Aromatoleum aromaticum EbN1: one gene and its partners. Each later gene encodes a partner of the first gene's protein in a complex. Links are inferred from orthologs where the notes say so. Each region holds a gene or a part of one and is shown on either strand. Other genes may lie near its edges. The genes, in order: secY, secA and secG.

Region 1 (9,049 bases):
CGGAAAACATGGTTGGTCACAAGCTCGGCGAGTTCGCCCTGACCCGTACGTTCAAGGGGCACGCGGCGAGCAAGAAGGCGAAGAGGTAAGGAGTCATCATGGAAACCAGAGCAATTCTCCGCGGCGTTCGCCTGTCGGCCCAGAAGGGGCGGCTGGTGGCGGACCAGGTGCGGGGCAGGCCGGTTGATCAGGCACTCAACATCCTTGCCTTCTCGCCGAAAAAGGGCGCGCAGATCATCCGCAAAGTGATGGAGTCGGCGATTGCCAATGCAGAACACAACGATGGCGCAGATATTGACACCCTCAAGGTCAAGACGATCTACGTCGAGGAAGGCATGTCGCTGAAGCGCTTTGCGGCGCGGGCAAAGGGACGCGGGGCCCGCATTCTCAAGCCGACCTGCCACATCTACGTGACCGTCGGGGAATAAGGGGTACATATGGGTCAGAAAATTCATCCGACCGGGTTCCGCCTTGCGGTCACTCGTGATTGGAATTCCCGTTGGTTCGCATCGAGCGGTGATTACTCGAGAATGTTGCACGAGGACCTGAAAGTCCGCGATTTTCTCAAGAAGCGTCTTGCTCACGCATCGGTGGGGCGCGTTGTCATCGAACGCCCGGCGAAGAACGCACGGATCACCCTTTTCAGCGCACGCCCTGGTGTCGTGATCGGCAAGAAGGGCGAGGACATCGAACTGCTCAAGCGCGAGCTTCAGAAGATCATGGGCGTGCCGGTGCACGTCAATATCGAAGAAGTGCGCAAGCCGGAAGTCGATGCCAAGCTGATCGCCGACTCGATCGCCCAGCAGCTCGAAAAGCGGATCATGTTCCGCCGCGCCATGAAGCGCGCAATGCAGAATGCAATGCGGCTCGGCGCACAGGGCATCAAGATCATGAGCGCCGGACGACTGAACGGCGCCGAAATCGCTCGCACCGAGTGGTACCGCGAAGGCCGCGTTCCGCTGCATACGCTGCGTGCCGATATCGACTATGGCGTATCCGAAGCGAAGACCACCTACGGCATCATCGGTATCAAGGTGTGGGTGTACAAGGGTGAGATGCTCGGGCGCAACGAGCGGCCTGCGGTCGTCGAGAACGAGAACGAGGCTCGTCGCGGTCGCCGCGCGCCTCGCAATGATGCCGGTGACAACCGCGGCGCCAAGCGCCCCGCACGTCGCACGGGTGCCGAACAAGCGGGAGCTGGCGACAAGGCCGGCACCCGGACCAGGAAAGCGGGAGTAGACGATGCTGCAGCCGTCGAGAAGGAAGTATCGTAAGGAGCAGAAGGGCCGGAACACCGGGATCGCGACGCGCGGCGCCAAAGTCAGTTTCGGCGAGTTCGGGCTCAAGGCGATCGGCCGCGGTCGTCTGACCGCCCGTCAGATCGAGTCCGCACGACGGGCGATGACCCGGCACATCAAGCGGGGCGGGCGCATCTGGATCCGGATTTTCCCGGACAAGCCGATCTCGAAGAAGCCAGCTGAAGTGCGGATGGGTAACGGCAAGGGGAACCCGGAATACTGGGTTGCCGAGATTCAGCCCGGCAAGGTGTTGTATGAGATGGACGGTGTCGACGAGACGCTCGCCCGCGAAGCGTTCCGGCTTGCTGCTGCGAAGCTTCCGCTCGAGACGGTCTTTGTTCATCGTCAAATGGGGTGAGCATGAAAGCGAGTGAACTCCGCGCGAAGAGCGCCGGTGAATTGAATCAAGAATTGCTCGAACTGCTGAAAGCGCAGTTTTCGTTGCGTATGCAACTTGCGACTCAGCAGCTCGGCAATACGAGCCAACTCGGGAAAGTGCGTCGCGACATCGCGCGCGTCCGCACGCTCCTGCAGGAAAAGGCGGTGCAGAAATGACCGAGCAGATCGAAAAAGTCAGGCGCGCGCTCGTTGGACGTGTGGTCAGCGACAAGATGCAGAACACGGTGACGGTTCTCGTCGAGCGCCGTGTGAAGCACGAGCTCTACGGCAAGGTGATCACGCGGTCCGCGAAGTATCACGCGCACGTCGAAGACGGTGGAGCAGCGGCCGGCGATCTGGTTGAAATCGAGGAATGCCGTCCGATTTCAAAGACCAAGTCGTGGCGTGTGGCCAAGGTGCTCGAGAAGGCTCGGGTCATCTGAGCGTAGTGTAGGTTTTCGGACAGCTTGGCAATGCAGCGCCAAGCTGTTATAGTTTTTATCTTTGCTTTTCGCTCTTCGGGGCTTTCTACCCGTACGGGTTCCAAGACTGACCGCTGTAGCGGGGCAAGTTGGAGATAAATTCATGATTCAAATGCAGTCCAGGCTGGACGTTGCCGACAATACCGGTGCGCGTTCAGTGATGTGCATCAAGGTCCTTGGTGGTTCCAAGCGCCGCTACGCGGGTATCGGCGACATCATCAAGGTCACCGTCAAGGATGCCGCGCCCCGTGGGCGCGTGAAAAAGGGCGATATCTACAGCGCCGTCGTCGTGCGCACCGCCAAGGGCGTGCGTCGTCCCGACGGTTCGCTCGTCAAGTTCGATGGCAATGCCGCAGTGCTGCTCAACAACAAGCTCGAGCCGATCGGTACGCGCATCTTCGGGCCGGTGACGCGCGAGCTGCGCACCGAGCGCTTCATGAAGATTGTTTCGCTCGCGCCTGAAGTGCTCTAAGGAGGGCGTGAGATGAACAAGATCCGCAAAGGTGATGAAGTGGTGGTTCTGGCCGGCAAGGATCGCGGCCGGCGCGGCGTCGTGCTGAGTCGCGTCGACGACGAGCGGCTGCTCGTCGAAGGCGTGAATCGGGTCAAGAAGCACGTGCGTCCGAACCCGCTCAAGGGTGAAGTGGGCGGCATCGTCGAGAAAGAGATGCCTCTGCATATTTCCAACGTCGCATTGTTCAATCCCGCAGCCCAGAAGGGCGATCGCGTGGGAATCCGGGTGCTTGAGGACGGCCGCAAGGTGCGCTTCTTCAAGTCGAATGGCGAACTGGTGGACGCGTAAGGAGTGGCAATGGCGCGCTTGCAGGAATTCTACAAAGAAACGGTGGCTCCGGACCTGCTCAAGCAGTTCGGATACAAGTCCGTGATGGAAGTGCCGCGCATCACCAAGATCACCCTGAACATGGGTGTCGGTGAGGCTGTCGGCGACAAGAAGATTCTCGAACATGCGGTTGGCGACATGGTCAAGATCGCCGGGCAGAAGCCGGTGGTGACGAAAGCCCGCAAGTCGATTGCAGGATTCAAGATTCGTGACGGTTACCCGATCGGCTGCATGGTGACGTTGCGTGGCGCGAAGATGTTCGAGTTCCTCGATCGCCTGGTGACCGTGGCGATGCCGCGGATCCGCGACTTTCGCGGCATTGGCGGCAAGGGTTTCGACGGTCGTGGCAACTACAACCTCGGCGTCAAGGAACAGATCATTTTCCCCGAAATCGAGTACGACAAGATCGATGCCCTTCGGGGGATGAACATCAGTATCACGACGACCGCCAAGAGCGATCAGGAAGCTCGGGCCCTGCTCGTCGCGTTCAAGTTCCCGTTCAAGAATTGAGGAAGTTATGGCGAAACTGTCCCTGATCAATCGAGAAGAGAAGCGCCGCAAGACGGTCGAGAAATTCGCCGCCAAGCGGGCCGCGCTGATCGCTCAGATCAATGATTTCAAGCTGCCGGAAGAGGAGCGCATGGTTGCTCGTCTGAAGCTGCAGCAGTTGCCGCGCAATGCAAGTCCGGTTCGGGAGCGTAATCGCTGTGCCTTGACCGGGCGTCCGCGCGGTGTGTTCCGCAAGTTCGGATTGTGCCGTAACAAGCTGCGCGACCTGGCGTTCCGCGGCGAGGTGCCCGGCATGACCAAGGCGAGCTGGTAAGGAGATTATCGTATGAGTATGTCCGATCCCATCGCCGACATGCTGACCCGTATCCGTAACGGTCAGCAGGCTCAGAAAGTGAGCGTGTCGATGCCTTGCTCGAAGCTGAAGGTCGCGATCGCGAAAGTCCTGCAGGACGAAGGCTATATCGACGGCTATTCCATTCGCGAAGCGGGTGGCAAGCCGGAACTGGATGTTGCACTCAAGTACTATGCCGGCCGCCCGGTCATCGAGCGGATCGAGCGCGTCAGCCGCCCCGGTCTGCGCGTATACAAGGGTAGCGGCGATCTTCCCCGTGTCATGAACGGACTGGGTGTCGCGATCGTGTCGACCCCACGCGGTGTCATGACGGACCGTGCGGCGCGTGCCGGCCGGGTCGGCGGCGAAGTCATTTGTTACGTCGCATAAGGGGGGATCATGTCTCGTGTAGCTAAGAATCCGGTGGCAATCCCCCAGGGCGTCGAGATCACGATCGGGGCCGATGAAGTTTCCGTCAAGGGGCCGCTGGGCGCCGTGAAACAGTACATCGGCAATGCGGTGACGCTCGAGCGCGACGGTGATGCGCTGGTGTGCAAGGCGCGCGAAGGTGTCGCAAACAGCCGGGCGATGTCCGGCACGGTGCGCGCCCTCGTCAACAACATGGTTACCGGCGTGACGAAAGGCTTCGAGCGCAAGCTCACGCTGGTCGGCGTCGGCTATCGGGCGCAGGCCCAAGGCGACAAGCTCAACCTGACGCTCGGTTTCTCCCACCCGGTGGTGCATCAGATGCCGGCCGGCGTGAAGGTGGAAACTCCGACTCAGACCGAGATCGTCATCAAGGGCATCGACAAGCAGCAGGTCGGTCAGGTCGCAGCCGAGGTGCGTGCATACCGCGAACCCGAGCCGTACAAGGGCAAGGGCGTCCGTTATTCGGACGAAGTGGTTGTGCTTAAGGAAACCAAGAAGAAGTAAGGGCGGTTCGTCATGAACAAGAAAGAAGTTCGTCTGCGTCGTGCTCGTAAAACCCGAGCCAAAATCGCGGAGCTGAAGTCGGTGCGCCTAACCGTGTTCCGTACCAACTCCCATATCTACGCCCAAGTCATTGACGGTAGCGGTTCGCGGGTGTTGGCGGCGGCATCGACCGTCGAGGCCGACGTGCGCTCGCAACTGCCGAACGGCGGCAACAAGCAGGCCGCGCAAGTCGTCGGCAAGCTCATCGCCGAGCGGGCGAAGGCCGCCGGGGTCGAAGCGGTGGCGTTCGACCGCGCTGGCTTCCAGTATCACGGTCGCGTCAAGGCGCTGGCCGAGGCCGCCCGCGAAGGCGGACTCAAGTTCTAAGCGAGGTTTCGAATGGCTAAGCAACAAAGCAAGCGACCGCAAGCGGCGGATGAGCGCGACGACGGCCTGCGGGAGAAAATGGTCGCGATCAATCGCGTGACCAAGGTCGTCAAGGGCGGCCGGATCCTCGGTTTTGCGGCGCTTACGGTTGTCGGTGATGGCGACGGCGGCGTCGGAATGGGCAAGGGCAAGTCGCGCGAAGTTCCGGTGGCGGTGCAGAAGGCGATGGACGAAGCGCGTCGCAAGCTCAAGAAGATTTCGCTCAAGAACGGCACGTTGCAGCACGCGATCGTCGGCAAGCACGGCGCGGCCTCCGTGCTGATGCAGCCGGCTCCTAGCGGCACCGGCATCATCGCTGGTGGTCCGATGCGGGCGGTGTTCGAAGTGATGGGCGTGACCGACGTGACCTGCAAGTGCCTTGGCTCCGCCAATCCTTACAACGTCGTGCGTGCGACGCTCAACGGTCTTCTGGCGATCAACACGCCGGCCGAGATCGCTGCCAAGCGTGGCAAGTCGGTCGAAGAGATCCTGGGGTAAGCGATGTCCGAGAAAACGATCAAGGTCACGCTCGTGAAGAGCGTGATCGGCACCAAGCAGTCGCACCGTGCAACCGTCCGTGGCCTTGGCCTGCGACGCACGAACCACTGTGTCGAACTGCAGGACACGCCCGAAATTCGCGGCATGGTGAACAAGGTGTCGTACCTGCTGAAGTGTGAGGGTTGATATGCGACTCAATACGATAAAGCCCGGCGCCGGCTCGAAATCGGCGGCAAAACGCGTGGGCCGCGGCATTGGCAGCGGTCTGGGCAAGACCTGCGGGCGCGGCCACAAGGGCCAGAAGTCTCGTGCCGGTGGTTTCCACAAAGTCGGTTTCGAAGGCGGCCAGATGCCGCTGCAGCGCCGGCTTCCGAAGCGCGGCTTCGTGTCGCTGACGGCTGCGCGCAAAGTCGAGGTGCGCCTGTCGGAACTCGACAAGCTGCCCGTCGACGACATCGATCTGCTGGTGTTGATGCAGGCGGGCGTCGTTCCGGCCGATGCGCTGTCGGCGAAAGTCGTGCTGTCCGGGACGATCGGACGCAAGATCACGCTGCGCGGCATCGGTGCGACCAAAGGCGCGCTGGCGGCGATCGAAGCTGCCGGCGGCTCGGTAGCGACCGCGTAACCAAGGGAAAGCGAAGTGGCCAATCCTGCTGCGACGCTGGGGGCGTCCGGGCGTTTCGGGGATCTGAAACGCCGCGTCCTGTTCCTGCTCGGTGCACTCCTCGTGTACCGGATCGGCGGGCACATTCCTGTTCCCGGCATCGATCCGGCGCGACTGTCCGAGCTTTTCCAGTCGCAGGCGGGCGGCATCCTCGGCGTATTCAACCTGTTTTCCGGCGGTGCGCTGTCACGGTTCACGATTTTCGCGCTCGGCATCATGCCGTATATCTCGGCGTCGATCATCATGCAGCTGATGACGGTCGCAGTGCCGCAGTTGGAAGCGCTGAAGAAAGAGGGTGAGGCGGGGCGGCGCAAGATTACGCAATACACGCGCTACGGGACGGTCGCGCTGTCCCTCGCGCAGTCGCTCGGCATTGCGATCGCGCTCGAGAGCCAGCCCGGGCTCGTGCTCGATCCGGGGCTCATGTTCCGTTTCGTGACCGTCGCGACGCTGGTCACGGGCACGATGTTCCTGATGTGGCTGGGCGAGCAGATCACCGAGCGCGGCATTGGCAACGGCATTTCGCTGATCATTTTCGCCGGTATCGCCGCAGGTTTGCCGAGCGCCATCGGCGGGCTGTTCGAGCTGGTGCGCACCGGAGCGATGCATCCTTTCACGGCATTGCTGATCTGTGTGCTCGTGGTACTGGTGACTGGCTTCGTCGTGTTCGTCGAACGGGGTCAGCGCAAGATCCTGGTGAATTACGCAAAGCGCCAGGTCGGGAACAAGATCTACGGCGGGCAGAGTTCGCATTTGCCGTTGAAGCTCAACATGGCAGGGGTCATACCGCCGATTTTTGCTTCGAGCATCATCCTGTTTCCGGCGACGCTGGGGCAATGGTTCGGCGCCAGCGAAGGCATGACCTGGCTTCGCGATATCTCCTCGACCCTGGCACCAGGACAGCCGATCTACGTGATGCTTTATGCTGCGGCGATCATGTTTTTCTGTTTCTTCTATACGGCGCTGGTGTTCAACGCCAGGGAGACGGCGGACAACCTGAAGAAGAGCGGTGCTTTCGTTCCGGGAATTCGACCCGGCGACCAGACCTCGCGCTATATCGACAAGATCCTTACGCGGCTGACTCTCGTGGGAGCGGTGTACATCACTCTGGTGTGCCTGCTGCCCGAGTTCCTGATCCTTCGCTGGAACGTTCCGTTCTACTTCGGCGGGACATCGCTGCTGATCATCGTCGTCGTGACGATGGATTTCATGACACAGGTGCAGGCTTACGTGATGTCCCATCAATATGAGAGTTTGCTGAAGAAGGCCAACTTCAAGGGCGCGGGCCTTCCCACCAGGTAACTCATGGCGAGAGGGATGTAATCGGCGAGATGCAGGGCGAGATGACCGAGAACCTGCCCGACGCAATGTTCCGCATCCGGCTCGAGAACTGACAGGTGGTTCTCGGATACACCTCGGGAAGAATGCGGATGCACTGCCTCCACGTTCTTCCCGGCGACAAGGTCACTGTGCAACTGACGCCCTACGACCTGACAAAGGCCCGGATCGTTTTCCGGACCAGGTAATCAAGAAACTGGAGTAACAAAATGAGAGTTCAGGCTTCGGTAAAGCGGCTTTGCCGCAACTGCAAAATCGTGCGTCGTAAAGGCGTGGTTCGCGTGATCTGCATCGACCCGCGTCACAAGCAGCGCCAGGGTTGATTCGCTGGCGTTCACGTATTATTATTTAATGTTTCGCTTTTTGGGGTAATCGAATGGCCCGTATTGCTGGGGTAAACATTCCCAACCACAAGCATGCCGAGATCGCGCTGACCGCCATCTATGGAATTGGCCGTTCGCGTGCTCAGAAGATTTGCGATGCTGCCAACGTCGTGCGTTCCGTCAAGATGAAGGATCTCACCGAGTCCGACATGGAACGGTTGCGTGATGAAGTGGCGAAATTCATTGTCGAAGGTGATCTTCGTCGCGAGACGACGATGAACATCAAGCGACTGATGGATCTTGGTTGCTATCGTGGGGTTCGTCATCGTCGCGGCCTGCCGCTTCGTGGCCAGCGCACCCGCACCAATGCGCGTACCCGGAAAGGGCCGCGCAAGGCAATCGCCGGCAAGAAGTGATAGGAATAGATAATGGCTAAAACTGCTGCGAAAGTTCGCAAGAAGGTCAAGAAGAACGTCGCCGAGGGCATCGCCCACGTGCACGCGAGCTTCAACAACACGATCATCACTATCACCGACCGCCAGGGCAATGCGTTGTCCTGGGCGACCTCTGGTGGTGCCGGCTTCAAGGGCTCACGGAAAAGTACCCCGTTTGCCGCCCAGGTCGCGGCCGAAGCTGCCGGCAAAGCTGCACAGGAATGTGGCGTCAAGAACCTGGAGGTCCGCATCAAGGGCCCGGGGCCCGGGCGCGAATCCGCTGTCCGTGCACTCAATGCGCTGGGCATGAAGATCTCCAGCATTACCGACATCACGCCGATCCCGCATAACGGCTGCCGCCCGCCGAAAAAGCGCCGCATCTGACAAGGAGTTTAACGTGGCTCGTAATCTGGATCCCAAGTGCCGTCAGTGCCGTCGCGAGGGCGAAAAGCTGTTTCTGAAGGCCGAGAAGTGCTTCACCGATAAATGTGCAATCGAGCGCCGGGCGTACGCGCCCGGCCAGCACGGTCAGCGTTCCGGTCAACGGATGTCCGGCTATGGCGTGCAGTTGCGCGAAAAGCAGAAGATCCGTCGCCTGTATGGCGTGCTCGAAG
Region 2 (9,072 bases), 1.4 Mb from region 1 along the record:
CGGGCACCGGAAGGAGATCGGACGGCTGCACAGCGATCAGATTCACAGGCATGGTTTTCTCCGTGGAACAGGATACGAGGTGGAAGGCCGCCCGTGGCCACGGTCAAAACGATCGGCCATGCCCGGAATAACCGGAATCCGGGTCGTGGCACGCGATTGCGCGAGCGCTCCGGGGGCGAATCCCGGCAACTCCTCGCGCATCGCATCTCAGCTCAGCTTGCCGTGGCAATGCTTGTATTTCTTGCCCGATCCGCACGGGCACGGATCGTTGCGCCCGATTTTCGGTCCGGCGGGCGCTGCTGCCTGCGCGGCCTCCGGAGCAGTAGCGACCCCGAGGGCCTCGTCGAAAGCGGCATGCTGGTACTGCACGTTCTCGAGCTCGGGGGGCACTTCCGCCTCCTCGAGCTGTGCTTCGGTGCGCACCTGGACCGTCATCAGGAGTTTGGAGACGTCGTTGCGCACGGTATCGAGCAGGGTCTCGAACAGCTCGAAGGCCTCGCGCTTGTATTCCTGCTTGGGATTCTTCTGCGCGTAGCCGCGCAGGTGGATGCCCTGCCGCAGGTGATCGAGCGCCGCCAGGTGCTCACGCCAGTGGGTGTCGAGGCTCTGCAGCATCACGTTGCGCTCGAACTGGTGCCATGCGACCGGATCGACCTGCGCGGTCTTCACCGCGTACTGCTCCTCGGCAGCGGCGAGGAGGCGCTTGAGGATCGTCTCGTCGTCGAGATTCGGTTCCGCCTTGAGCCATTCGCCGATCGGCAGCCGGAGCTGGAACTCGGACGCGAGCGCCTGTTCGAGCGCCGCGATGTCCCATTGCTCCTCGACGCTGTCGACCGGCACGTGGACGCGGAAGCTGTCGTGCAGCACGCCCTGGCGCATCGCGCGGATCGTCTCCGAGATGTCGTCGGCTTCGAGCAGTTCGTTGCGTTGCTGATAGATGACCTTGCGCTGGTCGTTCGCGACGTCGTCGTATTCGAGCAGCTGCTTGCGGATGTCGAAGTTGCGCTGCTCGACCTTGCGCTGCGCCGATTCGAGCGAGCGCGTCACCATCGCATGCTCGATCGCCTCGCCCTCGGGCATTTTCAGCCGCACCATGATCGCGTTCAGGCGTTCGCCGGCGAAGATTTTCATCAGCGGGTCTTCGAGCGACAGGTAGAAGCGCGAACTGCCCGGATCGCCCTGGCGTCCGGCGCGGCCGCGCAGCTGGTTGTCGATGCGGCGCGACTCGTGCCGCTCGGTGCCGATGATGTGCAGGCCACCGTTGGCGAGCACCTGCTCGTGCACCGGCTTCCACTCTTCGCGCAGCGCGGCCGTGCGGGCCTCCTTCTGCTCGGGCGTCAGCGTCTCGTCGTCGCGTACTGCGGCGAGCTGCCGCTCGATGCTGCCGCCGAGCACGATGTCGGTGCCGCGCCCGGCCATGTTCGTCGCGATCGTGATGACTCCCGGGCGCCCCGCCTGCGCGACGATCTCCGCTTCGTGCTCATGCTGCTTCGCGTTCAGCACCTGGTGCGACAGATCGACGCGGTTCAGCTCGCCCGACAGGAACTCGTTGATCTCGATCGACGTCGTGCCGACCAGCACCGGCTGGCCGCGCTCGACACATCCGCGGATGTCCGCGATCACCGCGTCCCATTTTTCCTTCGCGGTGCGATAGACCTTGTCGTTCTCGTCCTTGCGGACCATCGCCCGGTTCGTCGGCACGACGACGGTTTCCAGCCCGTAGATCGAGTGGAATTCGAACGCTTCGGTGTCAGCCGTACCGGTCATGCCGGCGAGCTTGCCGTACATGCGGAAATAGTTCTGGAAGGTGATCGACGCAAGCGTCTGGTTTTCGGCCTGGATGCGCACGCTTTCCTTCGCCTCGACCGCCTGGTGCAGGCCGTCGGACCAGCGCCGGCCGGCCATCAGGCGGCCGGTGAACTCGTCGACGATGACGACTTCGTTGTTCTGCACCACGTAATGCTGGTCCTTGTGGTACAGCGAATGCGCGCGCAGCGCCGCGTACAGGTGATGCACGAGCAGGATGTTGCCCGGGTCGTAGAGGCTGGTGCCTTCGGCAAGCAGGCCCATCCGGGTCAGGATCTGCTCGGCGTTCTCGTGGCCCTGTTCGGTCAGCAGCACCTGGCGCGCCTTCAGGTCGAGCGTGTAGTCGCCCGGCTTGATGACGTTGTCGCCTTCGCCTTCCTGCTCGGCGAGCATCGGCGCGACCTGGTTGAGCTTGAGGTAGAGGTCGGTATGGTCTTCGGCCTGCCCCGAGATGATCAGCGGCGTGCGCGCCTCGTCGATGAGGATCGAATCGACTTCGTCGACGATGGCGAAGCTCAGCCCGCGCTGCACCCGCTCGCCGGTCGAATAGACCATGTTGTCGCGCAGGTAGTCGAAGCCGAACTCGTTGTTCGTGCCGTAGGTGATGTCGGAGGCGTACGCGGCCTGCTTCGCCTCATGCCCCATGCGTGACAGGTTGCAGCCGGTCGTGAGGCCGAGAAAACCGTAGATGCGGCCCATCCAGTCTGCGTCACGGCTCGCGAGGTAGTCGTTGACGGTGATGACATGCACGCCCTTGCCGGTCAGCGCGTTGAGATACGCGGGCAGCGTCGCGACGAGCGTCTTGCCTTCACCGGTGCGCATTTCCGAAATCTTGCCGTTGTGCAGCACCATTCCGCCGATCAGCTGCACATCGAAGTGCCGCATGCCGTGGACCCGCTTGCCGGCCTCGCGCACGACGGCGAACGCTTCCGGCAAGATGCTGTCGAGCGACTCTCCGTTCGCGACCCGCTGCTTGAAGTCGGCAGTTTTCGCCTGCAAGGCCTCGTCCGACAGCGCGGAGATTTCCGGCTCGAGCGCATTGATCGCACGTACGGTCTGGGAATACTGGCGGATCAGGCGGTCATTGCGACTGCCGAAAATTTTCTTGAGTAGGCCGGAGATCATGGATGGTGGGGTCGGACGATTCGGCAAAGGCGCAAGTTTAGCATGTGGGTGGAATCGATCCGTATTGCAAGTCACGCTGCGCCGCAAGGGCGTGACCACGTCCCGCCCTTGCGGCGCTTGCAGGCGCAGGGCGTGAAACCTACCATGGGGAATGATCGCGAGCGCACTTCCATGACCCAGCTTATCCAGCGATTTCTCGGCAGCGGCGACGCGCTCGCACGTTTGCGCGACCACGCTGCGCGCCTGCGCAAACTTCAGGCGGTGCTGGAACAGCATCTTCCCCCGGCCCTGGCGTCCGCGTGCGCAGTCGCCAATGTCAAGAACGACACTCTCGTGCTCTTGGCCCATGGCGGAGCGGTCGCCGTGCGGCTCAAGCAGATCGCACCGACTCTCGCGGAACAGTTCGGTGCGGCCGGCATGCCGATCCGGACGATCCAGGTCAAGGTCCAGGTGATCGAGGAGCGCGAAGCGCCGCGCCCTGCCCCGGACCGGACGCTGTCGGACGCGGGGCGGCGCAGCCTCGCCGATTTTTCATCGAGCCTGCCGGCCGATTCGCCGCTGCGCGAATCGCTGGAGCGACTGATAGATCGCAGCCGGGCCGGCTGAAGCGCTCGTTAGAGCACCCTCGCGCTACGCGCGGTCCCGCCATGCGGGACTGAGCGCTTCTTGGGACGGCCCGGCGAAGCGCTCACGCGAGCGGCAGGAACACCCGCTCGAGCGCGAGCAGCGCGAGGAATACGAAGACGACGACGAGGCCGGCGCGAAGGAAATTCCACGCCCAGCGGCGATAACGAGGATTGCCGGTCAGCATCCATGCGATCAGCGAGGCGCCGATGCCGATCGCCGCAAGGACTGCGAGAAGACGAATGGCCAGCATCGTCGTGATCAGGTCGCCGGCGCGAGCTCGAACTGATGACTCACCGCGGCGGGAGTCATTCCCGGCTGCTCGAACGTGGCGATTTCCCACGCCGAGCGGTCCTCGAGCAGGACGCGCAGGATCTGGTTGTTCAGCGCGTGCCCCGCCTTGTGCGCGCTGTAGGCCGCGAGCAGCGGGTGGCCGCACAGATACAGGTCGCCGATCGCGTCGAGCACCTTGTGCTTGACGAACTCATCGACGTAGCGCAAGCCGTCGGAATTGAGCACGCGGTATTCGTCCATGACGATCGCGTTATCGAGGCTGCCACCGAGGGCCAGTCCGTGGGCGCGCATCGAATCGACATCCTGCATGAAACCGAAAGTACGGGCGCGGGCGACGTCGCGCACGTACGAATGTTCGGCAAAATCGACGGTCACGCTGGTCGAGGTCTTGTCGATCGCCGGGTGGTTGAAAACGATCGAGAATGTCAGCCGGAAGCCGTCGTGCGGCTCGAGCCGCACCCATTTGTCGTCCTCGCGGTACTCGACCGCCTTTTTCACGCGCAGGAAGCGCTTCGGCGCCTTCTGCTCCTCGATGCCTGCCGACTGCAGCAGAAACACGAACGGGCCGGCGCTGCCGTCGAGGATCGGGAGCTCGGGCGCATCGACGTCGACGTGAAGATTGTCCACGCCCAGGCCGGCCACCGCAGACATCAGGTGCTCTACGGTGCCGACTTTCGCCCCGTTGCGCTCCAGTCCGGAGCACATGCGCGTGTCGCACACGGAATACGGATCGGCAGGCAGGTCGCACGGCGGATCGAGATCGACGCGGTGAAAGACGACCCCCGTGTCGGGCGCTGCCGGCCGCAGCACGAGCTGGACCTTGCGTCCCCCGTGCAGCCCTACCCCGGTGGCCTTGACGATCGATTTGAGGGTGCGCTGCCTGATCATTTTTGAATTATTCCTGTTTCCGGCCAGCAGTTTAACACGGCAACCGGCGCCTTCCGGGACCCTGCGCGCCGGGCGGGTCCACGGGCGGCACTGCCTGCAACGGTTCATTGGACCGCGGCAGGAGCGTTTCGCTCCGGCGGAAATCTGGGGCGGGAGCGCGAGGCCACAGGCGCCCTGACGCCGACCGGAGGCAGCGGTCTACGGGGCGCCTGTCGAACGGGACGAAACGCCGGTGCGTCAGTCGGCCTGCTTGCGCAGGAAAGCCGGGATGTCGTAAGTTCCCATGCCGTTTGCACTCATCGCTTCGACGGTGGTGCGCCGGGTGTGGCGGATCACCGCCGGGACGTCGAGATTGGCCATGTTGACGTTGCCGCCGAGCGCGCCGTAAGTGCCCGTACCCTGCACGACCTGCATCACTGGCTGGCGTCCGGTGCGTGGCGCGCCGAGGCCGGTCGCGACGACGGTCACGCGCACGCGGTCTTCCATCGCCTCGTCGAACACGGTGCCGTATTTCACGAAGGCTTCGGGGGCAGCGAACGCCTGCACCGTTTTCACTGCATCGCGCACTTCCGACATCTTCAGCGAGCGGCTGGCGGTGATGTTGATCAGCACGCAGCGCGCGCCCGACAGTTCCGTACCTTCGAGCAGCGGGCTGACCGCGGCCTGCTCGGCAGCGATGCGCGCCCGATCGAGGCCATCGGCTTCCGCCGAGCCCATCATCGCCCGACCCATCTCGCCCATCGCGGTGCGCACGTCCTGGAAGTCGACGTTGACGAGGCCGGGAACATTGATGATCTCGGCAATGCCGCCGACCGCACTGCGCAGCACGTTGTCCGCCGAGCGGAAGCAGTCCTCGAAGCCGGCGTCGTCGCCATACACTTCGAGCAGCTTGTCGTTGAGCACGATGATCAGGGAATCGACGTAGCGCGTCAGTTCCTCGATACCGCTCTCGGCCACCCGCAGGCGGTTTTCGAAGTCGAACGGCTTGGTGACGACCGCGACGGTCAGGATACCCATCTCCTTCGCGATCTCGGCGACCACCGGGCCGGCACCGGTGCCGGTGCCGCCGCCCATGCCGCCGGTGATGAAGCACATGTGCGCGCCGTCGAGCGCCGCCGCGATGGCATCGCGCGAATCCTGCGCGGCAGCCCGGCCGGCTTCGGGTTTCGATCCCGCGCCGAGCCCGGAGCTGCCGAGCTGGATCTTGTTCGGCGCGAGGCAGCGGCTCAACGCCTGGGCGTCGGTGTTGGCAACGATGAACTCCACGCCCTGCACATTCTCGCGGATCATGTGGTCGACAGCGTTACCGCCGGCCCCGCCGACACCGATCACCTTGATCACCGTGCCGGTCTGTTCCTTCTCAACGATTTCGATCATTTGCCTCGTCTCCTGAATATCAACCGTTTTGCGCACTGCGTTCCCGGCCACTGCATTTAGTGTCAAACGCAAATTTTATAACTAAATAGCAGGTTAACGCGGGCGCACCTTCAAATTCGACGGATGACTCCCCATCCGCTCAGAAATTCTTCTCGAACCATGACTTCATCCGCCCGAACACCTGGCGGACACTGCGCGTTTCACGTGCCAGCATGCCCCGCCGGCGCTGCGCGGACCCTTCCATCACCAGCCCCATCGCGTTCGCGTAGCGCGGCTGGCACACGACGTCGGCAAGCCCTCCTGCATACTGCGGCGAGCCGATGCGCACCGGCATGTGGAACACTTCCTCGCCGAGCTCCACCATGCCCAGCATCATGGAGGAACCGCCGGTCAGCACGACCCCCGACGACAGCAGCTCCTCGTAGCCGCTGCGGCGCAATTCGGCCTGCACCAGCTCGAACAGTTCGGAGACCCGCGGCTCGATGACGTCGGCGAGACGCTGGCGCGACAGCGGCCGCGGCGGCCGGTCGCCGACGCCGGGCACTTCGATCATCTCCTCGGGATCGGCGAGTGTGTGCAGCGCGACGCCGTGGCGGATCTTGATCTCCTCGGCTTCGGAGGTCGGCGTGCGCAGTGCCATCGCGATGTCGTTGGTGACCTGGTCACCGGCGATCGGGAGCACCGCAGTGTGGCGGATCGCGCCATGAGTGAAGACGGCGATGTCGGTCGTACCGCCGCCGATATCGACGAGGCACACACCGAGGTCCTTCTCGTCCTCGGTCAGCACCGCGTAGCTCGACGCGAGCGGCTGCAGGATCAGGTCCATGACCTCCAGGCCGCAGCGGCGCACGCACTTGATGACGTTCTGTGCCGCCGACACCGCGCCGGTGACGATATGCACCTTGACCTCGAGCTTGACGCCGCTCATGCCGATCGGCTCGCGCACGCCGCCCTGGCCGTCGATGATGAACTCCTGCGTCAGGATGTGCAGGATCTGCTGTTCGGCCGGGATCGGCATCGCGCGCGCGACCTCGATCACGCGCTCGACGTCCAGCGGCGTGACCTCCTTGTCCTTGATCGCGACCATCCCGTTGGAATTGAAGCTCTTGATGTGGCTGCCGGCGATCCCGGTATAGACGTCGCGGATCTTGCACTCGGCCATCTGCTCGACTTCCTGGATCACGCGCGCGATCGCATCGACGGTGGCCTCGATATTCACAACCACGCCGCGTTTGAGACCGCTGGTCGGCTGCGTCGCGAGCCCGATGACATTGAGGCGCCCGTCCGGACGCGACTCGGCCACCATGCAGGTGACCTTGGCGGTACCGATATCGAGACCGACGACCAAGTCCTTGTATTCCTTGCTCATTGCTTGCCTTTCGTTGCTTTCAAGTCGCCCACCGGAGTGAGCGCGAATCCGCTCGGATAGCGGAGATCCGCTACCGCAACCTGTACTCCGACGCTGTCGCGCGCGTTCGGCCACGCATGAACGAAGCGCGCCAGCCGCTGATCAGTCGGGGCCTTTTCATGGTCCCGGCCGAGCACGATGACCAGGCCGTCGTCGAGGCGCAACTGCCACGCCTGGCGCGCCGACAGCGCCAGGCTGACGAGACGGCGACCGAGCGGCTCGAGCACGCGCTCGAACTCGCGATGCCGCGACTGGATGTATGCCGCCGAGCCCTGCGGGCCCGAGAAAGCCGGGATGTCGGCGTTGCTGGCGGCGATGAACACTTCGCCGTAGCGATTCACGAGCTGCGATTCGCCGCTCTCCGAAACCGTCCAGTACGCCGCCGCCTGGTGCTCCTCGAGCCGCAGTTCGAGGACGTCCGGCCAGCGCCGCCGTACTTCCGCACGGCGTACCCACGGCAGCTTCTCGAACACCCCCCGCACCTGCTCGAGGTCGACCGAGAAAAAATTGCCGCGGATCGCGGTGCGCGCGACGTATTCGAGTTGCGCTGTCGTGACCTGTGCCGGCGGCGTCAGCACGACGACTTCGCGCAGCGGAAAAAGCGGCCGCGACAGGAACCACACCACGAGCGCGTAGCCGAGCGCGACCGCCGCGAACAGCATCAGCACCTCCGAAATCAGGTTCAGCGTCGCCGGCCTGTCCCACAATCCTTCCTTTTCGCGGGCGCGTGCCGGCGCCCGGTTGCCGCCGAGGCCGCCGTGACGCAACGCGGTGCCGGGACGGAAGTCAGCCAAGACGCGCGTCCTCGAGGATCGCCAGGCACAGCGCGGTGAAGTCCAGCCCGACGGCTTTGGCCGCCATCGGCACCAGCGAATGGCCGGTCATGCCGGGCGAAGTGTTCATCTCGAGCAGGTACGGCCGGCCGTCCCCGGTCAGCATCAGATCGGCGCGACCCCAGCCGCGGCAGCCAAGCGCGCGCGCGCTCTTCATCACCAGCGCCTGCAGCGCCTGCTCCTGTTCGGCGGGCAGGCCGCTTGGGCACAGGTAGCGGGTTTCATCGGTGAAATACTTGTTCTGATAGTCATATTTCCCGCCCGGCGCCTCGATGCGGATCACCGGCAGCGCACGCTCGGCGAGGAAAGGCACCGTCAGCTCGGCGCCGACGATGAATTCCTCGGCCAGCACGAGGTCATCGAAGCGCGCCGCGCGCTCCCACGCCGCCTTGAGCTGGCTCGCCGCGGTGACTTTCGTCGCGCCCATGCTCGAGCCTTCATGCACCGGCTTGACGAAGATCGGCAGCCCCAACTCGGCGACGACGGCCTCCCAGTCGGTATCCCCGGCGAGGATCGCGTAGCGCGGTGTCGGCAGGCCGCATGCGGCCCACACCATTTTCGTGCGCCATTTGTCCATGGCCAGCGCGGAGGCCATCACGCCGCTGCCGGTGTAAGGGATCTTCAGCAGTTCCAGCAGCCCCTGCACCGTGCCGTCCTCGCCGCCGCGGCCATGCAGCGCGATGAACGCCCGGTCGAAGCCCTGCTCCTTGAGGATGT
Region 3 (10,371 bases), 600 kb from region 1 along the record:
ACCGGCATCGACGCGGCATCACCGAGGGCGCAAATGGTGCGTCCCATGATATTGCCGGTCACCGAGTTGAGCAGATCGAGATCGTCGCGACGTCCCAACCCGTTCTCGATCCGATGAACCACCCGATAAAGCCAACCGGTTCCCTCACGGCACGGCGTGCACTGCCCGCAGGACTCCTCGAAGTAGAAATACGACAGGCGTTCGAGCGCCTTCACCATGCACGTGGTCTCATCCATGACGATCACCGCGCCTGAACCGAGCATCGACCCTGCCTTGGCGATGGAGTCGTAGTCCATCGTGCAGTCCATCATCACGGCTGCCGGCAACACGGGCGATGACGAGCCGCCGGGAATGACGGCTTTGAGCTTGCCCCCGCCGCGCATTCCGCCAGCCATTTCGAGCAACTCCGCGAAGGGAGTGCCCATTCCGATCTCGTAATTCCCCGGACGATTGACGTGTCCCGAAATCGAGAACAACTTCGTGCCGCCGTTGTTCGGCTTCCCGAGGTTGAGAAAACTCTCGCCGCCCATATTGATGATGAACGGCACCGAGGCGAAAGTTTCAGTGTTGTTGATCGTCGTGGGCTTGCCGTAAAGGCCATAGCTTGCCGGAAACGGCGGCTTGAAGCGCGGCTGCCCTTTCTTGCCTTCGATCGACTCGAGCAACGCGGTCTCTTCACCACAGATGTAGGCACCGTAGCCGTGGTGTGCGAACAACTCGAACGAAAAATCCGAACCCAGGATTTTCTGCCCGAGCAGGCCCGCTTCACGCGCTTCGGCCAGCGCCTCCTCGAAGCGCTCGTAGATCTCGAAAATCTCGCCGTGGATGTAGTTGTAGCCCCGCTCGCATCCCATCGCATACGCCGCGATCGTCATGCCCTCGATGACGCTGTGCGGGTTGTAGCGGAGAATGTCGCGGTCCTTGAAAGTACCCGGCTCGCCCTCGTCGGAATTGCAGGCGAGATATTTCGCTCCCGGGAATGAACGCGGCATGAAGCTCCATTTGAGCCCGGTGGGGAAACCCGCACCGCCGCGTCCGCGCAGCGAAGAAGCCTTCAATTCGGCGATAACCGTTTCGGCCGGAATCTTTTCCGCAATGATTTTTTTCAGAGCGGAATAACCGCCGCGCCCGATATAGTCCTGTAACCGCCAGGTGCGGTCGCCGTCGACGCCGGCGAGAATAAGTCCGCGTGCGCTCATTTGTTTTCCAGATCGGCCAGCAGTTGATCGATCTTTTCCGTCGTCATCCAGCTGCACATGTGGTGATTATTCACCAGCAGCACTGGAGCGTCGCCACAGGCTCCCATGCATTCACCCTCCTTGAGGGTGAACTTGCCGTCCGGCGTGGTCTCGTTGAAATCGATCCCCAGCTTCTGCTTCACATAATCGGCTGCATGCACGCCCCCCGACAGGGCGCACGGGAGGTTGGTGCACACCGTGATCTTGTGGCGTCCCACCGGCTGAAGATCGTACATGTTGTAGAAGCTCGCCACCTCGTAAGCGGCGATTGCCGGCATGTCGAGATAGCCGGCGACAAATTCGATCGTCTCTTTCGCCAGCCAGCCCATTTCAATCTGGGCGATGCGCAACGCCGACATTACCGCCGACTGTTTCTGATCTGGCGGATATTTCGCGATCTCGCGATCGATCTGTTGTAGCGATTTCTGACTCAGCATTTCGTGTTCGTCTTCCCGGATTGCCTGCCGACGTTTGTCATGCCAGTTCGTTCAGCGGTCGATTTCGCCGAACACCACATCCATCGTGCCGATGATCGCGACCACGTCGGCGATCATGTGGCCGCGGGCGATCTCGTCCATCGCCGCGAGATGCGCGAACCCCGGCGCCCTGAGCTTCAGACGGTAAGGTTTGTTCGCGCCGTCCGAGACGGCATAGACGCCGAACTCGCCCTTCGGGTGTTCAATTGCCGCGTACACTTCTCCGCTCGGGACATGCATGCCTTCGGTGAAGAGCTTGAAATGGTGGATCAGCTCCTCCATGTTGCCCTTCATCCTCTCGCGCGGCGGCGGCGCAACCTTGTAATTGTCCGCGATGACCGGCCCCGGATTCTTGCGCAACCAGTCGATACACTGCTTGACGATGCGGTTCGACTGGCGCATCTCTTCCATGCGGCATAAGTAACGGTCGTAACAATCGCCGTTCTTCCCGACCGGAATGTCGAAGTCCATGCGGTCGTACACTTCGTAAGGCTGCTTTTTGCGCAAGTCCCACGCGACGCCGGAACCCCGCAGCATCGGCCCGGTGAATCCCCAGGCCTTGGCCTGCTCGGGCGTGACCACACCGATACCCACCGTGCGCTGTTTCCAGATCCGGTTGTCGGTGAGGAGCGTTTCGTAGTCGTCACAGTAGCCGTTGAACCGTTCAGTGAAATCCTCCAGGAAATCGAGCAACGAACCCTGGCGGTTCTCGTTCAGCTCGCGGACGGTATTCGCGTTCTTGAACTTATTGACAACATATTGCGGCATGCGGTCCGGCAGGTCGCGATAGACGCCGCCGGGACGGTAATACGCGGCATGCATCCGCGCACCTGAAACCGCCTCGTAGGCATCCATCAAATCTTCACGTTCGCGGAACGTATACAGCACCATCGTCATCGCGCCGATATCGAGCGCGTGCGTGCCGATGCCGAGAAGATGATTCAGAATCCGGGTGATCTCATCGAACATGACCCGGATGTACTGGGCGCGAATCGGCACTTCGAGCCCCAGCAGACGCTCGATCGCCAGGCAGTAGGCGTGCTCGTTGCACATCATCGACACATAGTCGAGCCGGTCCATATAAGGGACCGATTGCACCCAGGTACGTGTTTCCGCGAGCTTCTCCGTTCCGCGATGGAGCAGGCCGATATGCGGGTCGGCACGCACGACGACTTCGCCGTCGAGCTCAAGCACCAGACGAAGCACGCCGTGGGCCGAAGGATGCTGCGGGCCGAAGTTGATTGTGTAATTGCGAATCTCAGCCATTGCCAACATCCCCGTAGTTCTCTTCGCGCACGATGCGCGGCGTGTTCTCACGCGGCTCGATGGTCACGGGCTGATACACCACCCTTCCCTGCTCGGGGTCGTAACGCATCTCGACGTAGCCGGAAACAGGAAAGTCCTTGCGGAACGGATGGCCCACGAAGCCGTAATCCGTCAGGATTCGGCGCAGATCCGGATGGCCGGCAAACATGAGGCCGTAGAGATCGAAGGCCTCGCGCTCGTACCAATTGACACCTGGCCATACTCCAACCAGTGACTCGAACATCGGAAAGGCATCGTCATCGGCGAAGGCACGCAAACGAATGCGCCAGTTGTGCGTGAGAGAAAGCAGATGCACGGCGACGGCGAACCGCTTACCCGTCCAGGCTCCGTTCCCGTAAGCCGAATAATCCAGACCGGTGAGGTCGATCAGTTCCTCGAATCGCAGATCACGATGGTCCCGCAGCATTTGTGCCGCGGCGAGGTAATCGGCCGCTGCGACTTCGAGCGTGACCTCCCCGCGATCGACGACCACCGACCGCACCTTCGCACCCAGGATGTTTTGCAGCGAACTGCTCAGACGTTCCAGCTTCGAACTCATAAATGGGCCACCTGTCACCGCGCAATGGTGTTAGTGCGCTTGATCTTGTTCTGCAACTGAATGATGCCGTACAGCAACGCTTCTGCAGTCGGGGGGCAACCGGGCACGTAGACATCGACCGGCACGATGCGATCACACCCTCTCACGACCGAATACGAGTAGTGATAATAGCCGCCGCCATTGGCACACGAGCCCATCGAGATCACCCAACGAGGCTCGGCCATCTGGTCATAAACCTTGCGCAATGCCGGCGCCATCTTGTTGCAAAGCGTACCGGCCACGATCATGAGATCCGACTGCCGGGGACTGGGACGAAACACCACGCCGAAGCGGTCGAGATCGTATCGTGCGCAGCCTGCGTGGATCATTTCGACGGCACAGCAGGCCAGGCCGAAGGTCATTGGCCACAGAGAACCGGTGCGCGTCCAATTGATCACCGCATCGAGCGAGGTGGTAACAAATCCCTCGCGAAAAACGCCCTCAATGCTCATGCATCACTCCCAGTCGAGTGCACCGTTCTTCCACTCGACGACATAGCCGATAACCAGCACGGCAAGAAAAACCATTACCGAACCGAATACAAACCAGGCAATTTCGCCGGCTGCAATGAATTCCTGAAATACAGTCGCCCAGGGAAACAAAAAGGCGATTTCGAGATCGAAGAGAATGAAAAGAATGGCGATGAGGTAATAGCGCACATCGAATTTCATGCGCGCATCTTCGAACGCCTCGAAGCCGCACTCATAAGGCGACAGCTTCTCGCCGTCCGGCCGATAGGGAGCGAGAACACGCCCGAGAATCACGGGAACCAGACCGAATCCCAGACCAACGAGGATGAACATCAGGACAGGAAAGTAGTTTTCCAGCATCGAAACACCCCGTTTTGGATATTAGATTTGCGCTGACTTCACTGTTGCACGGCATGAAAACGCCCGCATTAGCGGGCGATCTTCAAAACCTGGTGCCGACGGTGAGACTCGAACTCACACGGCTTTCGCCACCACCCCCTCAAGATGGCGTGTCTACCAATTTCACCACGTCGGCCACGTTGTTACAGCCAAAAAATTATACGACTTTTTCCGCAGTGCGCAAACCCAAAATGAACTTATTTTGGAATCGCCTTCGCCTTCGAATCCTCCGCGCCGCCGTCAGCCGGACTCGCGTCCGTCGCGGGCGCGGACAAGGCCGAAGCGCCCTCCATCACGCTCGAAGGCTGGCTCGGTTTGTTGCTCGCCAGGTAGCTGAGACTCAGACTGGTTATGAAAAAGACCGTGGCAAGGACGCCTGTCGTGCGACTGAGAAAATTCGCCGAACCGGATGATCCGAACACGCTGCCGGAAGCACCACCACCGAATGCCGCTCCGGCATCCGCCCCCTTGCCGTGCTGCATCAACACCAGTCCGATGATGAACAGGCCAACCAGCACGTGAATCGTCAGAACGATTGAAAAAATATAATTACTCATCGAGAACCTTTGAAATCACCCATATTGCCGTCCTGTGCAGCCTTGGCAGCAGCTTCACAGATCTCAAGAAATTGCTGGGCAACAAGCGACGCGCCGCCAATCAGCCCGCCGTCCGAATCAGGCAGACTGAACAATGCAGCGGCACTGTCTGCCTTCACGCTTCCCCCATACAGGATCCGGATCGCGCGAGAATTTCCCACGTGACCGGACAACCAGCGTCGTACGAACGAAAGGATCTCCTGGACCTGCTCCGGGGAAGCCGCCCGTCCGGTCCCGATCGCCCACACCGGCTCGTACGCGATCACAAGCCGTGCCAGCGACGCGCCGTCGAGCAGCTGGACCAATGCTTCGAGCTGGCGCAACAGGACGTCTTCTGCCTGGCCTGCGTCCCGCTCGGCAAGCGACTCGCCGACGCATACGATAGGCACGAGACCTGCCGCCAGCGCGGCACGTGCCTTTCGCGCAACCAGCTGGTCATCCTCCCGGAACACCGTACGCCGCTCCGAATGGCCGACGATGACGAAGCGGCAATCGAAGTCCGAAAGCATCCGCCCGCTGACTTCGCCCGTATACGCTCCGGCATCGAATTCACTCAGATTCTGGGCGCCGAGCATTATCGCACTCCCCGACAACGCTCGCTGACCCTGCGCCAGATAAGGAAACGGAACACACAGGGCAGTATCGATGCTGGAGGGACTACGGTCGACAAGCTGTTCGAAGAGCGCCTGATTGCTTACCAGATCGCCGTTCATCTTCCAGTTGCCGACGACAAGCTTGCGTTCCATGCACTCGAATCCGTCAAATCGAGCCATTCTATCGTGCCCGGCCCTACGGGGTAAAGGCGATGCCCTCGACCACCCGCGCGGCCGGGCCAAGCGGGGGACCGCAGAAAAGCTGGTGTGCGGCCTGATACCTAGCCGAAGCGTCCTGTGATGTAGTCCTCGGTTTCCCGTCGAACAGGATTCACGAACAGTTGGCGGGTCTGGCCGAACTCGATCAGTTCCCCGAGATACATGTAGGCGGTGAAGTCCGACACCCGCGCCGCCTGTTGCATGTTGTGCGTGACGATCAGAATCGTGACCTTCTGCCGCAGCTGGTCGATAAGTTCTTCGATGCTGGCGGTGGCGATGGGGTCGAGCGCCGAGGTCGGTTCGTCGAACAGCAGCACTTCGGGGTCTGTCGCGAGGCAACGCGCGATGCACAGTCGCTGTTGCTGCCCGCCGGACAGGGCAAACGCAGGTTCGTTCAGGCGATGTGCGACTTCCGCCCACAGAGCCGCGCCCTTGAGGGCCTCCTCGACGCGATCGTCGAGGACGGAACGACTTTTTTCCCCTCGGATACGCAGTCCGTACGCGACATTCTCGTAGATCGATTTCGGGAACGGGTTTGGTTTCTGGAACACCATGCCGATTCGCATCCGGACCTCGATGGGATCGACGGCGGGGTCGAGCAGATTGGTGTTGTCGGGCAGCAACCGGATCGCGCCCTCGTACCGGTTGCCCGGAGAGAGATCGTGCATCCGGTTGCAGGCCCGCAGCAGCGTGGACTTGCCACATCCGGACGGCCCGATCAGCGCAGTAACGTGCTTCTCGTAGACCGGCAGAGTGATGGATTTAAGTGCCTGGAACTGGCCGTAATAAAAACTGAAGTTTTCCGCTGCCGCCTTGAGTGGCGGTGTGTCGGGCAAAGAGCGGGCATCGCGTGTGCGCGTGTTCGATGCGCCAGCGACACTCCCGATGGTCGGTCTTGCCGCCTGCCCGCCGGGTCGATCAATTGAACGCATTACGATATTGCCTACCATTTGATGTCCTTGCGCAGATGATAACGAATCCAGATGGAAATCGCGTTCATGGCCAGGGTCATGAGAACCAGCACGAAACCGGCGGCGGCGGCGTTCTGCTGGAAAGCCTCCTCCGGACGGGAAGTCCAGTTGAACATCTGGATCGGCATGACGGTGAACCCCGATTTCAGCCACTCGAAGTTCACCCAGGGAAACTCCGGCCCGATCGGCGACTCCGGCAGGAAGGCGATGAAGGTCAGCGCGCCGATCGTGATGACCGGCGCCGTTTCACCGATCGCCCGCGACATGCCGATGATGACACCGGTAAGGATGCCAGGCATCGAATAGGGCACGATATGATCACGCGTGACCTGCCAACGCGTGGCCCCCAGCGCATAGGCCCCTTCGCGGATGTGCTGCGGAATCGAGCGGATCGCCTCCCGCGTGGCAACGATGACGACGGGAAGGATCAGCAGGCCCAGCGTCAGGCCCGCCGACAGGATGCTCTGGCCGAAGCCGAAGGCGTAGACGAAGACCCCGAGCGCGAGCAGTCCGTAGACGATCGAAGGTACCCCGGCGAGATTGGTCACGTTGATTTCTATGAGATCGGTGACGAAACTCCTCGTCGCATATTCCTCGAGGTACACCCCTGCAGCGACACCCAGCGGGACGGCCGACACCGCAGTCACCAGCATCACGAGCACCGAGCCCACCCAGGCGGAGAGGATCCCTGCCTGACCGGCACGTCGTGACGGGAAAGAGGTGAAGAAGTCCGGGGTCAATCGCTCCCATCCCGCAAAGGCCATCTGCAGGAACAATGCGAGAAAGGTCAGCACGCCGATCAGCAACGCCACGAAACCGAAGATCGCAAAAATCAGGTCCCGTCGCTTGTTGCGCCGGATGATGCGCTGAATACCGGAGAGATCCGCGGGAATCATGCTCATCCTCTCAATAGGCTTCACGATAGCGGCGGCGGACAAAGTGACCGGCGACATTGAGGAGCAGCGTCATCACCATGAGGCTCAGTCCTGCGGCGAAAATCGATTGGTAACCGATCGAGCCGTGAGGCAGGTCGCCGAGCGCGACCTGCACGATGTATGCCGAAATCGTTTGTGCCGGCTCCATCGGATTCATCGTGAAGTTCGGCTGCATGCCGGCAGCGACCGCAACGATCATCGTCTCGCCCACGGCGCGCGAAATCCCGAGAATGTACGCCGACAAAATGCCCGAAAGCGCCGCAGGTATCACGACCCGGACGGCGGTCTGGAATTTCGTGCCGCCCATCGCGTAGGAACCCTCGCGCATGCTCATCGGCACCGCTCGCATGGCGTCCTCCGCGAGCGAACTGACGTAGGGAATGATCGCGATCCCCATTACGATGCCGGCTCCGAGCATGTTGAACCCGGGCAAGCCCGGGATCAACAGCTGCAACAGCGGTATGACGACGATCAGCGCGAAGTAGCCGTAGACGATCGACGGGATGCCGCCGAGGAGTTCGAGAAACGGTTTCACGGCTTCCCGCACGGCGGGCCTTGCAAATTCCGAGAGGTAGATCGCGATCGTCGTCCCGAGCGGGATCGCGACCACGAGCGCGACCAGCGAAGTCGTAAGCGTGCCGGCAAGCAGCGGCAGGATGCCGTAATGCGCGTCGGCGAAAAGCGGCGTCCACATCGTGTCGGTCAGGAAGGACCAGATCGGCACGACCGTGAAGAAGTGGTAGGACTCGCTGACCAGCACCCACACGATGCCCACCGTCGTCAGCACCGAGACACCCGCTGCGCCGAAAAGCAGAGCCTCGATGACGCGTTCCTTCGTGTGGCGCAGCGCCTTCCTGGCCAGCCGGTCGCTGACCCTCAGCGGCTCGAAGGATGCGCCTTCGAGCGATTCCATGCTGTTTGCGTCTTGCATTCTTGGCCCGTTGACAGGGTAAAGGGTGCGCGGGCGCCGCCCGCGCACCCGGACGTCAGAGCTTTGCTTCGCGGCTCAGAAGCGACTCGATGGTGACGCCGACTTCCGCTTCACCGCCAAAAACGGTGCCGACCTTCTTCTTGTTCACATTCTCCATCGCGGTTTCATACGCCTTCGGTGGCAGCGGAACATATTTCACTTCGGTCGCAAGATCCGAAGCGTTCTTCATGTAGTAAGCCACGAAATCGCGCACTTCAGGCTTCTCCAGCGACTTTTCGCTGACATAAATGAAGATCGGGCGCGACAGCGGATTGTAGGCGCCGCTGATCACCGAGTCGGGACCGGGCGAAACCGCCTTGCCTTCCTTGTTCACGATCGGCACGGCCTTCAACTTGCCCTGGTTTTCCGCGTAGTAGGCATAACCGAAGTAGCCGATTGCGTTCTGGTCGCGTGAAACGCCCTGAACGAGGACGTTGTCGTCTTCCGAGGCGGTGAAATCACCGCGCGAAGCTTTCGCCTTGCCCACGACCGCTTCGGTGAAATAATCGAAAGTGCCGGAATCCGAGCCCGCGCCGAAAAGCTTCAGCGGGACATCCGGGAACGACGAGTCGATCTGCTTCCAGCTGGTGACCTTGCCCTGTGCGTCAGGCTCCCACATTTTCTTGAGTTGCTCGACGGTCAGCTGTTTGACGAAGGTGTTCTTCGGGTTGACGATGACCGTCAAGGCGTCGAAGGCAACCGGCAGTTCGTAATACCTGATGCCGGCGCTCGCGCATGCTTCCATCTCCTTTTTCAGGATCGGACGCGACGCGCCCGAAACATCGATCTCGCCGCGGCAGAATTTCTTGAAACCGCCGCCGGTGCCCGAGATGCCGACCGTGACCTTCACCGAGCCTTTCCTGGCTTTCTGAATATCTTCGGCTACGGCCTCCGTGATCGGGAACACGGTGCTGGAGCCATCCACCTTCACGATGGACTGGGCGTGCACAGCGTGCGAACCGAACAGGACGAGAGCGGTCGCCAAGGCGACCTGCTTGAAACCCGACATACGGAATCTCCTGGTAAATGAACGATGCCCGGTGCCGCTGCGATGTTGCCGCGGCTTGAGGCGCCTCGAATCATCCTCGCCAAATGTGTCAGAAATTTGACAGTGGCGAGCACCGAGCCGCCGCATCGATCGCGAAGCCGATATCCTTCACAAAAAAAGATTCGGCTCGATGCTGCTCGGGCGGCCGAAGTGTACGGACGCAATATTTCAGGAGTGTTACAGGCGAAGCTGGGCGCTGCGCTGCCTCAACCGAAACCGCAGAATTGGCTACGACGAGGCGGTCGAAGCCCTCGTTGCCGAAGGCCCGAAAGCTCGCGGCCCTTCGTCAGACGCTGGCGTGCCGAACGCAGTCGGCGATATGTCGCGCCAGTCTCTCGACTTGGGAACCGTCCTTTCCTTCCACCATGACCCGGAGCAACGGCTCGGTTCCTGAAGGGCGCAGCAGCACCCGGCCCTGCTCGCCGAGTTCCAGTTCGGCGTCGCTGCGCGCTTGGTCGATGCGCTCGTCGGACCGCCAGTCGAATCCTGCGGCCAGAGGCACGTTGATGAGTTTCTGCGGATAGAAGACGAGGTCCGCACACGCGGTAGCCAG

The links.
Region 2: the proteins of secY (region 1) and secA are in contact, whole or in part, in a crystal structure (PDB 3DIN), measured with the Thermotoga maritima proteins. The link is inferred for Aromatoleum aromaticum EbN1 from one-to-one orthologs. Residues at the interface, in WP_004081795.1 of Thermotoga maritima: Glu108, Gly109, Glu110, Glu111, Ala236, Glu237, Arg238, Arg239, Ile240, Thr241, Ile242, Gln243, Tyr244, Ala245, Arg246, Arg247, Val248, Thr249, Gly250, Arg251, Arg252, Val253, Tyr254, Gly256, Ala257, Ser258, Thr259, Tyr260, Leu261, Pro262; in WP_004082002.1 of Thermotoga maritima: Glu261, Ala262, Arg263, Lys300, Ala301, Arg302, Thr303, Ile304, Ile305, Leu323, Tyr324, Asp325, Pro326, Val329, Ser330, Tyr333, Ile336, Lys340, Phe345, Val349, Glu363, Phe364, Tyr374, Ser375, Gly376, Gly377, Glu393, Ile395, Thr482, Ser483.
Region 3: secY (region 1) and secG share a complex: the UniProt entries of both Escherichia coli proteins name them as parts of the sec protein translocase complex. The link is inferred for Aromatoleum aromaticum EbN1 from one-to-one orthologs.

What each region holds. Positions count from the first base shown.
Region 1 is NC_006513.1:2,263,769-2,272,817, forward strand. Bases 5,616-8,479 are described here. They hold secY (preprotein translocase subunit SecY), read left to right. Parts: upstream 5,616-6,316; coding sequence 6,317-7,642; downstream 7,643-8,479. Other genes in these bases: rpsE (30S ribosomal protein S5), read left to right, coding at 5,616-5,676; rpmD (50S ribosomal protein L30), read left to right, coding at 5,680-5,862; rplO (50S ribosomal protein L15), read left to right, coding at 5,864-6,301; rpmJ (50S ribosomal protein L36), read left to right, coding at 7,888-8,001; rpsM (30S ribosomal protein S13), read left to right, coding at 8,055-8,417. In the rest of the region: rpsS (30S ribosomal protein S19), read left to right, coding at 1-89; rplV (50S ribosomal protein L22), read left to right, coding at 99-428; rpsC (30S ribosomal protein S3), read left to right, coding at 438-1,274; rplP (50S ribosomal protein L16), read left to right, coding at 1,243-1,656; rpmC (50S ribosomal protein L29), read left to right, coding at 1,659-1,853; rpsQ (30S ribosomal protein S17), read left to right, coding at 1,850-2,119; rplN (50S ribosomal protein L14), read left to right, coding at 2,262-2,630; rplX (50S ribosomal protein L24), read left to right, coding at 2,643-2,960; rplE (50S ribosomal protein L5), read left to right, coding at 2,970-3,509; rpsN (30S ribosomal protein S14), read left to right, coding at 3,517-3,822; rpsH (30S ribosomal protein S8), read left to right, coding at 3,835-4,230; rplF (50S ribosomal protein L6), read left to right, coding at 4,240-4,773; rplR (50S ribosomal protein L18), read left to right, coding at 4,786-5,139; more of rpsE, read left to right, coding at 5,152-5,615; more of rpsK, read left to right, coding at 8,480-8,819; rpsD (30S ribosomal protein S4), read left to right, coding at 8,833-9,049. UniProt on the Escherichia coli protein: The central subunit of the protein translocation channel SecYEG. Consists of two halves formed by TMs 1-5 and 6-10.
Region 2 is NC_006513.1:845,012-854,083, forward strand. What follows is about bases 8-3,303. They hold secA (preprotein translocase subunit SecA), read right to left. Parts: upstream 2,932-3,303; coding sequence 208-2,931; downstream 8-207. Other genes in these bases: argJ (bifunctional glutamate N-acetyltransferase/amino-acid acetyltransferase ArgJ), read right to left, coding at 8-52; EBN1_RS04045 (DciA family protein), read left to right, coding at 3,103-3,303. In the rest of the region: more of argJ, read right to left, coding at 1-7; more of EBN1_RS04045, read left to right, coding at 3,304-3,537; EBN1_RS04050 (hypothetical protein), read right to left, coding at 3,620-3,808; lpxC (UDP-3-O-acyl-N-acetylglucosamine deacetylase), read right to left, coding at 3,817-4,737; cell division protein FtsZ, read right to left, coding at 4,975-6,114; cell division protein FtsA, read right to left, coding at 6,254-7,483; EBN1_RS04070 (cell division protein FtsQ/DivIB), read right to left, coding at 7,480-8,316; EBN1_RS04075 (D-alanine--D-alanine ligase), read right to left, coding at 8,309-9,072. UniProt on the Escherichia coli protein: Required for protein export, interacts with the SecYEG preprotein conducting channel.
Region 3 is NC_006513.1:2,860,560-2,870,930, reverse strand. Bases 3,364-6,358 are described here. They hold secG (preprotein translocase subunit SecG), read right to left. Parts: upstream 5,044-6,358; coding sequence 4,684-5,043; downstream 3,364-4,683. Other genes in these bases: pstB (phosphate ABC transporter ATP-binding protein PstB), read right to left, coding at 5,957-6,358; tpiA (triose-phosphate isomerase), read right to left, coding at 5,040-5,828; ndhC (NADH-quinone oxidoreductase subunit A), read right to left, coding at 4,073-4,447; EBN1_RS13660 (NuoB/complex I 20 kDa subunit family protein), read right to left, coding at 3,593-4,069; EBN1_RS13665 (NADH-quinone oxidoreductase subunit C), read right to left, coding at 3,364-3,578. Outside these bases: NADH-quinone oxidoreductase subunit NuoF, read right to left, coding at 1-1,199; NADH-quinone oxidoreductase subunit NuoE, read right to left, coding at 1,196-1,675; EBN1_RS13670 (NADH-quinone oxidoreductase subunit D), read right to left, coding at 1,727-2,980; more of EBN1_RS13665, read right to left, coding at 2,973-3,363; more of pstB, read right to left, coding at 6,359-6,826; phosphate ABC transporter permease PstA, read right to left, coding at 6,838-7,761; phosphate ABC transporter permease subunit PstC, read right to left, coding at 7,772-8,731; EBN1_RS13620 (PstS family phosphate ABC transporter substrate-binding protein), read right to left, coding at 8,787-9,779; glmM (phosphoglucosamine mutase), read right to left, coding at 10,105-10,371. UniProt on the Escherichia coli protein: Subunit of the protein translocation channel SecYEG. Overexpression of some hybrid proteins has been thought to jam the protein secretion apparatus resulting in cell death; while this may be true it also results in FtsH-mediated degradation of SecY.